DNA from 2 places in the Allosphingosinicella flava genome. Region 2 is predicted to be linked to the other one. Evidence: predicted binding sites of a transcription regulator. Region 2 holds the regulator's gene; the other holds the start of a gene.

Region 1 (5,169 bases), 340 kb from region 2:
GGACGCGCTTGTCCTCGCCATCGGCGGCCCCGAAATGGGCGCGGCGCTCACCGCCGATCCGCGCATCGCGGGCGTCGCCTTCACCGGCTCCACGGCCACCGCCAAGCGCATCGCGCGCACCCTGCTTGAGGATGAAGACCGCCCGATCGTCCCGCTCATCGCCGAAACCGGCGGCATCAACGCGATGATCGTCGATTCCACTGCGCTTCCCGAACAGGTGGTGCAGGATGTCGTCACCTCCGCCTTCCGTTCGGCGGGCCAGCGCTGTTCAGCACTTCGGCTGCTCGTACTTCAGGAGGAAATCGCCGACCGGACGTTGGAAATGCTGGCAGGCGCGATGGACACGCTGGTCGTCGGCGATCCCGCCGATCCGCGCACCGATGTCGGTCCGGTCATCGATCAAGGCGCCTACGATCGCCTAATGACCTATCGCGAGACCCAGGGGGATCGCTGGATCAAGACGGTCGATGCGCCGAGAGACGGCCTGTTCGTTCCGCCCACCGCTATCCGCCTCGACGCCATCGAGGATTTGAAACGCGAATGGTTCGGCCCGATCCTCCACGTCACGACCTGGAAGGCGGGGCAGCTGGAAGACACGATCCGCCGCGTCAATCGCAGCGGCTTCGGCCTCACCATGGGCCTCCACAGCCGCATCGCGCGCTCTGCCGACGATGTCGAACAGCTCGCCCGCGTCGGCAATCTGTACGTCAACCGCTCGATGATCGGCGCCATCGTCGGCTCCCAGCCCTTCGGCGGCGAAGGCCTATCCGGCACCGGTCCGAAGGCGGGCGGCCCGCACTATCTCCCGCGCTTCTGCGCGGAGCGGGTGACGAGCACCGATACCACCTCATCGGGCGGCAATGCGACCTTGCTATCGCTGAACGATGTGGGGCTTTGACGGACCTTCCGGACCGATCCGCGGCTCCGCATAGGGCATGACGAGGCGCCCGTCCGGCGCGGCGGTGAAGGTCGTCTGCGTCGGATAGGCGAATTCCGCACCCAGCTCCCGGAACCGGCGCATGATCGCGATCATGATGTCCTGCCGCGCCTGCATGGCGGCATCGATGTCCGCGGTTTCGACATGAAAGACGAACTCATAATCGATGGACGACGCGCCGAACTGATAGGCGTGGCAGCGATCGAACGTGGCACCATCGCGCTGTTCGACGATCTCCTTCACCTCCGCGCCGATCCGCGCCAGCATCGCGGGCGGGGTTTGGTAGACGAGGCCGAAATTCATCACGATCCGCCGCCGTTCGAAAAGCGCGTAATTGTGGACGCGTTCATCCAGCAGCTTGGTGTTGGATATCACGACCTGCTCGCCTTGCAGGGATCGGACGCGCGTCGTCTTGAGGCCGATCCGTTCGACCGTGCCGGTGATCGTGCCGAAATGGATGGTGTCGCCGCGGCGGAAGGGCTTGTCGAAGATGATGGCGAGCGCCGCGAACAGATCGGAGAAGATGCCCTGCGCCGCGAGGCCGATGGCGATGCCGCCGATGCCGAGACCCGCGACGAGGCCGGTGACGTTGACGCCCAGATTGTCGAGGATGACGACGATGGCGATGGCGAACAGGCCGATGGTGACGAGCAGGCGGATAATGCCGATCGCCGATCCCAGCGTGCTTTGTTCGTCCGATCCTCCCGCCCGATGCTCGATGGCGCCGAGGATCAGCTCGCGCGCCCAAATCGCGACCTGGAACGTCGCCGAGATCACGAACAGGATGTTGATGAGGCGCAGGAGATCGCGGGGCGTCGCGGCATGCTCGGCGACCAGTTCCGCCGCGCACATGACGATGAAGAAGAGGCTGGTTCTGGCGATGGTCCGCGCGAAGACGGAGCGCCAATGAACGTCGCCGGTATTGCGCGCCACCCATCGCGCGCCGAACGAACGGATGCCGATCAGGGCGAGCGCGATCACCGTTCCGGCAAGGGCAGCGGTCAGCACGCCGAGGCTGTTGTCGGCGATCCAGGCGGATGCTTGGCGCATGAGGCTGGCCGCCTGCGCGGATAGATCTTCCGCGGCGCCTGCCGGTCCAGTGCTTCGATCGGTCATCAGGCCGCTTGTATCCCCGCTTCCGTTTCGGCGGCCAGAGTGTCGAGAAAGTCGATCAGGCCGCGCTCGGCGCTCGACAGATACTTGGTGGGACGGGGGCATTGCAACCCGTCGAGGGGCTCCCCCTCATGAGCCTTGACGAGATCGATCAGCGCGGGGTGAACATAGGATTTGCGGCTGATCGCGGGCGTATTCCCCAGCGCCTTGGCGACGGGCGCGAGCAGCCGCTTCAGGGTCAGCCCTTTTTCTCCCGCCGCGCAAATCTGTTCGAACGCGATCACGCTCGCGCCCCAGGTGCGGAAATGCTTGGCGGTGAAGTCTTGGCCCATCGCATCGCGAATGTAAGCGTTGACGTCGCTGGAGCTGACGGGCTGCGGCTCGCCCTGATCGTCCACATATTGGAACAGATGCTGGCCGGGCAGATCCTGGCATTTCTTCACCATCCGGGTCAGATTGCGGTCGGTGATCGACAATTCCTGGAGCTGCCCGGATTTGCCCTTGAAGCGCATCTTCACCGTCTTGCCGGTGACCGACACATGCCGCGTCCGCAGCGTGGTCGCGCCGAAACTCTTGTTCGCCTGCGCATAGGCCTCGTTGCCGACCCGGACGAAGCCGAGGTCCATCAACCGAACGACCGCGGCGACGACCGCATCGCGGCCCAGTTTCCTTCCGGCGATATCCTCGGCGACGCGGGCGCGGAGCAGGGGGAGGGAGCGGCCGAAACTCGCGCAGCGGTCATATTTCTCGGCCTCCCGCTGCGCGCGAAAATCGAGGTGATAGCGATATTGTTTCCGGCCTTTGTCGTCATAGCCGATGGCCTGGATATGGCCATGAGGCGACGGGCAGAACCAGGCGTCGGTATAGGCTGGCGGAAGGCCCACCCGGTTCAGCCGGTCGATTTCCGCGCGGTCGACAATCCGGTCGCCCTTCGCGTCATAATAAGCCCATCCCCGGCCGGCGCGGCGGCGCGTGATGCCGGGAAGGGCGTCGTCGACGAAGCATAGCATAGGCAATGGTAATCGCCGCCCGGCGGATTTCGTTCCGCTGGAGGCTAAGCGTCCTCGACCGTCAGGGCCTCCAGGCGGATGCGGACCGCGCCCCGGTCGGTCAAATCCCGGCCAAGCACGATGATGTCGGCGACGATATGCCCGCGCAGCGTGAATTCGGCGGCTTCGATGCCGGTGAGGAGCGCGTCCGCCATGTCGTCGGCATGGTCGCCCTCGATCCGAAAGGCGATGTGATGCCGTGCGCCTGAGAATGTCGCGCTGGCCCAAGGGCGGCTGCTCAGATTTTCAATCGCGAGCGTGGCCCGGTCCCCCGCGCGCCTGCGGATCGCGCGCAGCAACTCGCTCGACGCGTCGCGTTGCAACGCCATCATCGCCGCGCCTCCAAGCCATGTTCTTGCGAATCGAGGTAGGCGCCGAGGCGCGCCGCCGTCTCCGTCCGCAATTCCCGCCCATTTCTCAGATCGAAAACCAGACGGGGATCGCGAAGTGCGTCCCGCCCGAAGCGAGTCGCCGGCGTGTTCGTCCGGCGCAAATAGCGCTCTATTCTCCATAAAACCTGATCCATCCCTCCGTCCTTTCGACTCACTATCGTTCCTGATATGTTCTCATCCTAAGCCATTTCCTACTTGTCTAGGAAAAATCCTATCCGTATGGGAGGAACATGGACGTGCGCACGACCCTTCAGCGTTTGATCGAGGAAAGACGGGAAGATTATGCTGGCCTGTCCCGCATGCTCGGCCGCAATCCCGCTTATATGCAGCAGTTCATCAAACGCGGCACGCCCAGGAAGCTGGCGGAAGATGACCGGCGCCTGCTCGCCCGCTATTTCGGTGTCCCTGAAAGCCTGCTCGGCGCGCCGGACGAGGCGCCGTCCGGCGATCTTCTGGTCTCGGTGCCGCGTCTCGACATTGGCGCGTCGGCAGGGCCGGGCGCTTTCACGGGTGACGAGCAGGCGCGCAATTTGCTGGGTTTCGACAAGGCGTGGCTGCGCACGCTGACGCGCGGCGATCCGTCCAGGCTATCGATGATCCGCGTCGAAGGCGATTCGATGGTTCCCACCCTGTCCGACGGGGACGACATCCTGGTCGACGGATCGGACGGTGCCGAAACCTTGCGCGATGGTATTTACGTGCTGCGCGTGGACGGCGTCCTGATGGTGAAGCGGATCGCGATGAATCCCGCCGCGCGCCGTGTGTCGATCGTCAGCGACAATGCCGCTTATCCGGGCTGGCCGGATTGCGCGCTGTCGGACATGGAGATTGTCGGCCGCGTCGTTTGGGTCGGCCGTCCGCTCCGCTAGGTCCGGCGGCGGTCGATCAGCCAGAGGGCGAGGGTCACGGCGATTCCGGTGCCGAGCCCGATCAGGAAGCCGAGGCTCGGCTCTCCCGCGAACGTCCCGATCACCGCCCCGGCGACCATCGCGAGCGCAAGGAAGACCCCGGCCGACCGGGGCTGCGTGGAAGGAGTGTCAGCCATAGGGTCTCCATGGCAGGTCGGCCGCGTCTTTTCCAGCGCCCAGGCGATGCAATCTTCTCTGGCGGCGGCGGCTTCCTCCCTGTAGGTTTCGCTCATGTCGGAAGTCGCGGCGGGGCGGCGAGTGGCGGCGCTGATGGCCGCGACTGCCCTTTTTCTTTGTCACAGCCCGGCCATGGGCCAGGATGCCGAGGTGCTGGACCCGGCGTTGCAGGCGCCGCTCGACCCTTCCGCGCCGCTGGATCCCCTGCCCGGCCTTGGCGTGGAATGGCCGGACCTCGAAAGCGGGGCGGATGACGGCATTCCGGACATACCCGACACGGCCGTGGCCGACGCGGCGGTGGAGCGAACTTACACCGTCGCGATCCGCGGCCTCGATGGCATCGACGCCGGCGGCATCCGCGCTCAATTCGCGGAATTGTCGGTTCTCGAAGCCAATCGCGGCGATCCCGCCAACGCCGCGCAGATCGACCGCCGCGCCGACGAGGATCGCGATCTCCTGATCCAATTGCTGCGGGCAAGGGGCTATTACGACGCCGTCGTCGAGGCGCGTGCGGAATCCGGTGCCGGCACGGGCCAGGTGAACGTGATCCTCGAGGCGCAACCCGGCGCCCTCTACCGTTTCGCCGAAGTGAG
Region 2 (5,169 bases):
CATGTCCTTCTTCACCGGCCACGATCATCCGCTTCGGGTCGAGGCGACCGCCGCCCTCGTCTATACCGGCAAATATTGCATGGTCGCGCTGGATGAATCGGTTGGAACCGGCATCACCTTCTCCGGCAACAGCACGGTGAACCTGGGCTGCGGCGTCATCGCCAACAATAGCGGCGCCGCGGCCGTTTCGGGCGCGGGCAGCGCCGCCGTCGTCGCTTCGCCGATCGCCGCGGTGGGCGGCGTGCCGCCGAGCAGCGCCTATAAGGGGGAAACCCTCCTCCTGCCTTACTCGCTGAAGCAGGCCGATCCCTTCGCCAATCTGCCGCACCCCTCGCCTCCCTCCCCCTGCAGCGGCGGCGCGATCGATGTGGGCAGCAAGGCCACGCAAAATATCGGCCCGGGCTGCTATACCGGCCTGGCGGTCCACGGGACGCTGAACCTCGCGCCCGGCACTTATTACATCACCGGCGACATCACGATTAACGCGCAATCGACCGTCAAGGGCACCGGCGTCACCCTGGTCTTCACCAGCCCGACGCCGACGATCCAGACGTCCTTTCCCAACATCCGCATCGACGGCGGCGCGAAGCTGGATCTGACCGCCCCCAGCAGCGGCGACTATAAGGGCGTCCTCATGTATTATGACGGCCGCCGCATCGACGGCGACCATTATATCAACGGCAACAGCTATTCGAAGCTCGAAGGCGCTTTCTATTTCCCCAAGCAGAGGCTCACCTTCAACGGCAATTCCGGCATGGACAGCAATTGCATCCAGCTGGTGGCGAACCGCCTGACCTTTACCGGCAATACCGAAATCACCAATAGCTGCCCCTCCGACGGCGGCGCCAAGTCGTTCGACGCAAGCTGGGTCCGGCTGGTCCGGTGATGCGCGGGCTTCTCCACCGGCTGCGGACAAACGAGCGCGGGGCGAGCGTGATCGAATTCGCCTTCGCCGCGCCCGTGCTGGCGATGGTGCTGGTGAACGCCATCGACCTTGCCGAGGGCCTGGCCCGCAAGTTCGAGCTGGAACAGGCAAGCTATCGCGCCCTCGAAAAAATCACCGCCGGCACCGTCGGCGCAACCATGGACTCTATCCGGCGCGAAGCGGCGGCGGTGGCGGGAGAAGATGAAACCAATGTCACGATCCGCTCCTGGCTCGAATGCAACCGGGTGGAGCAGCCCAGCATCAACGGCGCCTGCACCGGCACAGAGGAAACGGCGCGCTTCGTGTCGGTGACGATCCGCGGCTATTACAAACCGAAATTCACCGCCAGCATCGTCTCCCGCGCGGTCGGCGCCAGCCCGAATGGCAGCTTCCCGCTTCGGGCCACGGCAACGATGAGGGTCCAATGATCCGCCCGCTTCGCCGCGATGAACGGGGCGCCTCGACGCTCGAATTCGCGCTGGTCGCCCCGGCTCTCATCCTGTTTCTGATCGGCATTCCCCAGATCGGCATGCTCTATTTCGCCAATGCCGGGCTCAACAACGCCCTGGCCGAGGGCGCGCGCCAGGCGACGCTCTGGCCGCGTCCCGATGAGGCCCAGATCAAGGCACGCATCGCCGCCGGCCAGTTCGGCCTCAAACCCTCCGCACTCACTATCGCGCCGCTTGCTTATGGAAACAGCGATGGCGCCGATTATGCGGAAATCACGATGCGCTATAATGTGCAGCTCGACTTCGGTTTTTTCCGCCCGGATCCGATCCTGTTGCAAAAGAGCCGCCGCGTCTATCTTCAGCGCATGCCGGCGCCATGATGGCGCGCCGCGACGGAGCCGCTTGACAGGGATCATTGCGTTTCCTACACGTTCTCCGTTCGTTCCTTATGGAGAGTGCGGGACATGCTCACGCGCAAGCAACACGAATTGCTCTGCTATATTCACGATCATCTCGCCGCGAGCGGCGTATCGCCCTCGTTCGAGGAGATGAAGGATGCTCTCGAGCTCAAGTCCAAATCCGGCGTCCACCGGCTCATTTCGGCATTGGAGGAGCGCGGCTTCATCCGCCGCCTGCCCAACCGCGCCCGTGCGCTCGAAATATTGAAGGCGCCGGAGCGGACGGAGGCAAAGGGTTTGGCGGCATCCCCAATGCGCGTTCAGGCGGCCAAGCCAGCCCTTCCCGCCGCCGCGAACGACATCGTCGAGCTTCCCCTGCACGGCAAGATCGCGGCGGGCACGCCGATCGAGGCGCTGCAAGGCACCGAAAGCCTGCCCGTTCCGGCCGCCTTGCTCGGCCCGGGCGAGCATTATGCCCTCGAAGTGTCCGGTGATTCCATGGTCGAGGAAGGCATTCTCGACGGCGACTATGCGCTGATCCGCCGCACCGACACCGCGCGGGACGGAGAAATCGTGGTGGCGCTGATCGACAATAGCGAAGCGACGCTCAAGACCTTCCGCCGTGAAGGCTCGATGGTCCGCCTGGATCCCGCCAACCGCCTCTACGATCCGCAGCGTTACCGGCCCGAACAGGTCGTCGTGCAGGGCCGCCTCGCCGGCCTGCTCCGGCGCTACTGACCGGAGGCTCGGATGGCCAGGATCAATTATGTCGAGCTGCCGGTGAAGGACATCGCGGCGACGCGCACCTTCTACCAGCAGGCTTTCGGCTGGAGCCTCGCCGAATTCGGCCCCTCTTACGCGGCGACGACGACTGGCGATGTCGATCTCGGCCTCCAGGGCGATCCGGATGAAGCGACCGCCGCGCCCCTGCCGGTGATCGAAGTTCCGGATCTGGAGGCGGCGCTCGCTAAGGTGCGTGCCGAAGGCGCGATCGTCACGCGCCCGATCTTCGCCTTTCCCGGCGGCCGCCGCTTCCATTTCACCGATCCCAGCGGCAACGAGCTGGCCGTCGTGAAGAGCGGCGACTGACGCCGCGGAGGTTCGCCCGCTTGTCGATCCTGGGCTTTCGCCGGGCCGGGCAACGGGTCTATGCCGTGCCTTCCGGCCTTTCCGTCTGGCCGGGTCGCGCATCGGAGGATTGTCATGACCATCTATCGCGATGCGGATGCGGACCTTGCCCTGATCCAGGCAAAGAAAGTCGCCGTCATCGGTTACGGCAATCAGGGCCGCGCTCAAGCGCTGAACCTGCGTGACAGCGGCGTTCACGACATCCGCGTCGCCCTTCAGCCGGGCTCGACGCGCATCGTGCAAGCGCGAACCGACGGTTTCCAGGTATTTGCCCCGGCCGAAGCGGCGGTCTGGGCGGACGTCGTCGCCATCCTTATTCCCGACGAATATCAGGGCGATCTTTATACCCAAGAACTGCACGACCGGCTGAAGCCCGGCGCGGCCCTCATTTTCGCGCATGGCCTCGCCATCCGCTTCGACCTCATCGTGCCGCGTGCCGATCTCGATATCCTGCTCGTCGCCCCGAAAGGCCCCGGCACCGCTCTGCGCGACGACTATCTCGCCGGAAGCGGCCTCATCACCCTCTTCGCAGCCCACCAGAATGCCAGCGGCCAGGCGCGCGCGCTTGCTTTATCCTATGCCGCCGCGCTCGGTGGCGGGCGGAAGGGCATGATCGAAACCACCTTCGCCGAAGAATGCGAGGCCGATCTGTTCAACGAGCAGGCGGTGCTCTGGGGCGCGATCCCCGAACTCATTCTCGCCGGCTACGACACGCTGACGGAGGCGGGATTCTCCCCGGAAATCGCCTATTTCGAATGCCTGACCGAAGTGAAATTGCTGGCCGACCTTCTCGTCGCGCGCGGCATCGCCGGCATGCGCGAAGCCATTTCCAATACCGCCGAATATGGCGCCATGACCGGCGGCCTGCGTATTGTGAACGACGGCACCCGCGCCGAAATGCGGCGCATCCTCGCCGAGGTGCAGGACGGCGGCTTCGCCCGCGCGCTGGTCGCGGAGGCGAAGGCGGGCTATCCGCGCCTCAAGGCCGCGCGCGCCGCTTCCGCGCGCCATCCGCTGGAAAAGATTGCCGAAACGATGCGCGCGCTGGATAATCGGTAAATCCCCGGCCCTCTTCAATGAGGCCGCCCCCTCATCCTTGCCGCGATACCCCATCCTTGCGCAGCAAGGCGGCAAGACATGCCGTCCAGGCGAGCCCGAACGACCAGCCGGCCGCCACGTCGCTCGGCCAGTGCACGCCCAGCACCACGCGGCTCAACCCGATGATGAAAGCGAGCAGCAAGGCCGCGGCGACCCAGCCCGGCCGCCTTCGCCTGGGCAGCAAAAGCGCCAAGGCGAGCCACACGATCAGGCCGTTCGCGGCATGGCCGCTCGGGAAACTCGCCGAATCGACCGTGGCAAGCCGATCGGCAAGGACGGGCCGGTCGCGATCGACCGCGATCTTCTGCAACGCCACCGCCGCCCGCCCGCCAAATGTGATGGCGAGGAGAATGGCGGCATCGCGCCGCCGCTTGCGCAAAGTCAGGTAAAGCGCTCCCGCCAGGCTGGCGGGCACCACGGCCGCCCAGCCGCCCAGCACCGTCGCCGCCTCCGCCAGTCGGGTCAGCCAGGGATGCCCGCCGCCGTGAAGCGCGAGATAGACCGCGCGATCGCCCGCCGCCTCGACGCCGCCCAAGACGAGCATCGCGACCCATAGCAAGGTCAAGGCGGCAAGCAGGAAGGACAATCGCTTGGATACCATTCCGCCTTCCCTACACGTCCAGTCGTCGCTTGTCCGGAACGATCGCGGCGAAGCGCCCGTTCATTGCGCAAGGGCGTCCCCGGCCCGTCTTTCGAAGGAAAGCGGCGCCGTTGCGCGAGAGGCCGCCTCGAAACGATGATGAGGTGATTTATGCGTAAGATTGGACTGATGGCGGCAATGTTCGCCGCTTCGACCCTGGGTGCCTGCGCGACCGATACCGATCCGGCGCTGCGCGGCGGCGCGACGGGCGCGGCGATCGGCGCGGCGGTCGGTGCAGGCGTCGGCGCGGCGGTCGATGGTGTCAGCGTGGAAGAAGGCGTCGCGGCCGGTGCCGTCGGCGGCGCGATCGTCGGCGCGGTGTCGTCGAGCCAGCGCCGCTACGCCTGGGACTATGACGGCCGCTGCTACTATGTCGACGGCAACGGCTATCGCCAATATGTCGACCCGGATCGTTGCCGATAGAGGAAAAAGGTGGTGAGCCGTGCTGGATTCGAACCAGCGACCTACTGATTAAAAGTCAGTTGCTCTACCGACTGAGCTAACGGCCCGACCACGTCTGGGCTCCTACGG

Evidence for each region. Region 2 encodes LexA, which represses DNA repair genes until DNA is damaged. Its sites were predicted from a motif close to GTTCCNCNCTTGTTCT; they were not measured.
Region 1: the regulator LexA is predicted to act here: its motif matches at 3,651-3,666, upstream of IC614_RS06370 (S24 family peptidase).

Annotation. Positions count from the first base shown of each region.
Region 1 covers NZ_CP065592.1:1,233,140-1,238,308, reverse strand. The annotation lists gene putA (bifunctional proline dehydrogenase/L-glutamate gamma-semialdehyde dehydrogenase PutA) at 1-898, shown strand, start outside; gene IC614_RS06385 (mechanosensitive ion channel family protein) at 872-2,053, opposite strand; gene IC614_RS06380 (DNA topoisomerase IB) at 2,053-3,060, opposite strand; gene IC614_RS06375 (hypothetical protein) at 3,105-3,431, opposite strand; gene IC614_RS06370 (S24 family peptidase) at 3,722-4,360, shown strand; gene IC614_RS06365 (hypothetical protein) at 4,357-4,632, opposite strand; gene IC614_RS06360 (autotransporter assembly complex protein TamA) at 4,631-5,169, shown strand, end outside.
Region 2 covers NZ_CP065592.1:894,883-900,051, forward strand. The annotation lists gene IC614_RS04650 (TadE/TadG family type IV pilus assembly protein) at 1-886, shown strand, start outside; gene IC614_RS04655 (TadE/TadG family type IV pilus assembly protein) at 886-1,353, shown strand; gene IC614_RS04660 (TadE/TadG family type IV pilus assembly protein) at 1,350-1,754, shown strand; gene lexA (transcriptional repressor LexA) at 1,839-2,510, shown strand; gene IC614_RS04670 (VOC family protein) at 2,523-2,861, shown strand; gene ilvC (ketol-acid reductoisomerase) at 2,976-3,959, shown strand; gene IC614_RS04680 (phosphatase PAP2 family protein) at 3,991-4,599, opposite strand; gene IC614_RS04685 (hypothetical protein) at 4,750-5,061, shown strand; tRNA gene IC614_RS04690 (tRNA-Lys) at 5,072-5,147, opposite strand; gene folK (2-amino-4-hydroxy-6-hydroxymethyldihydropteridine diphosphokinase) at 5,164-5,169, opposite strand, start outside.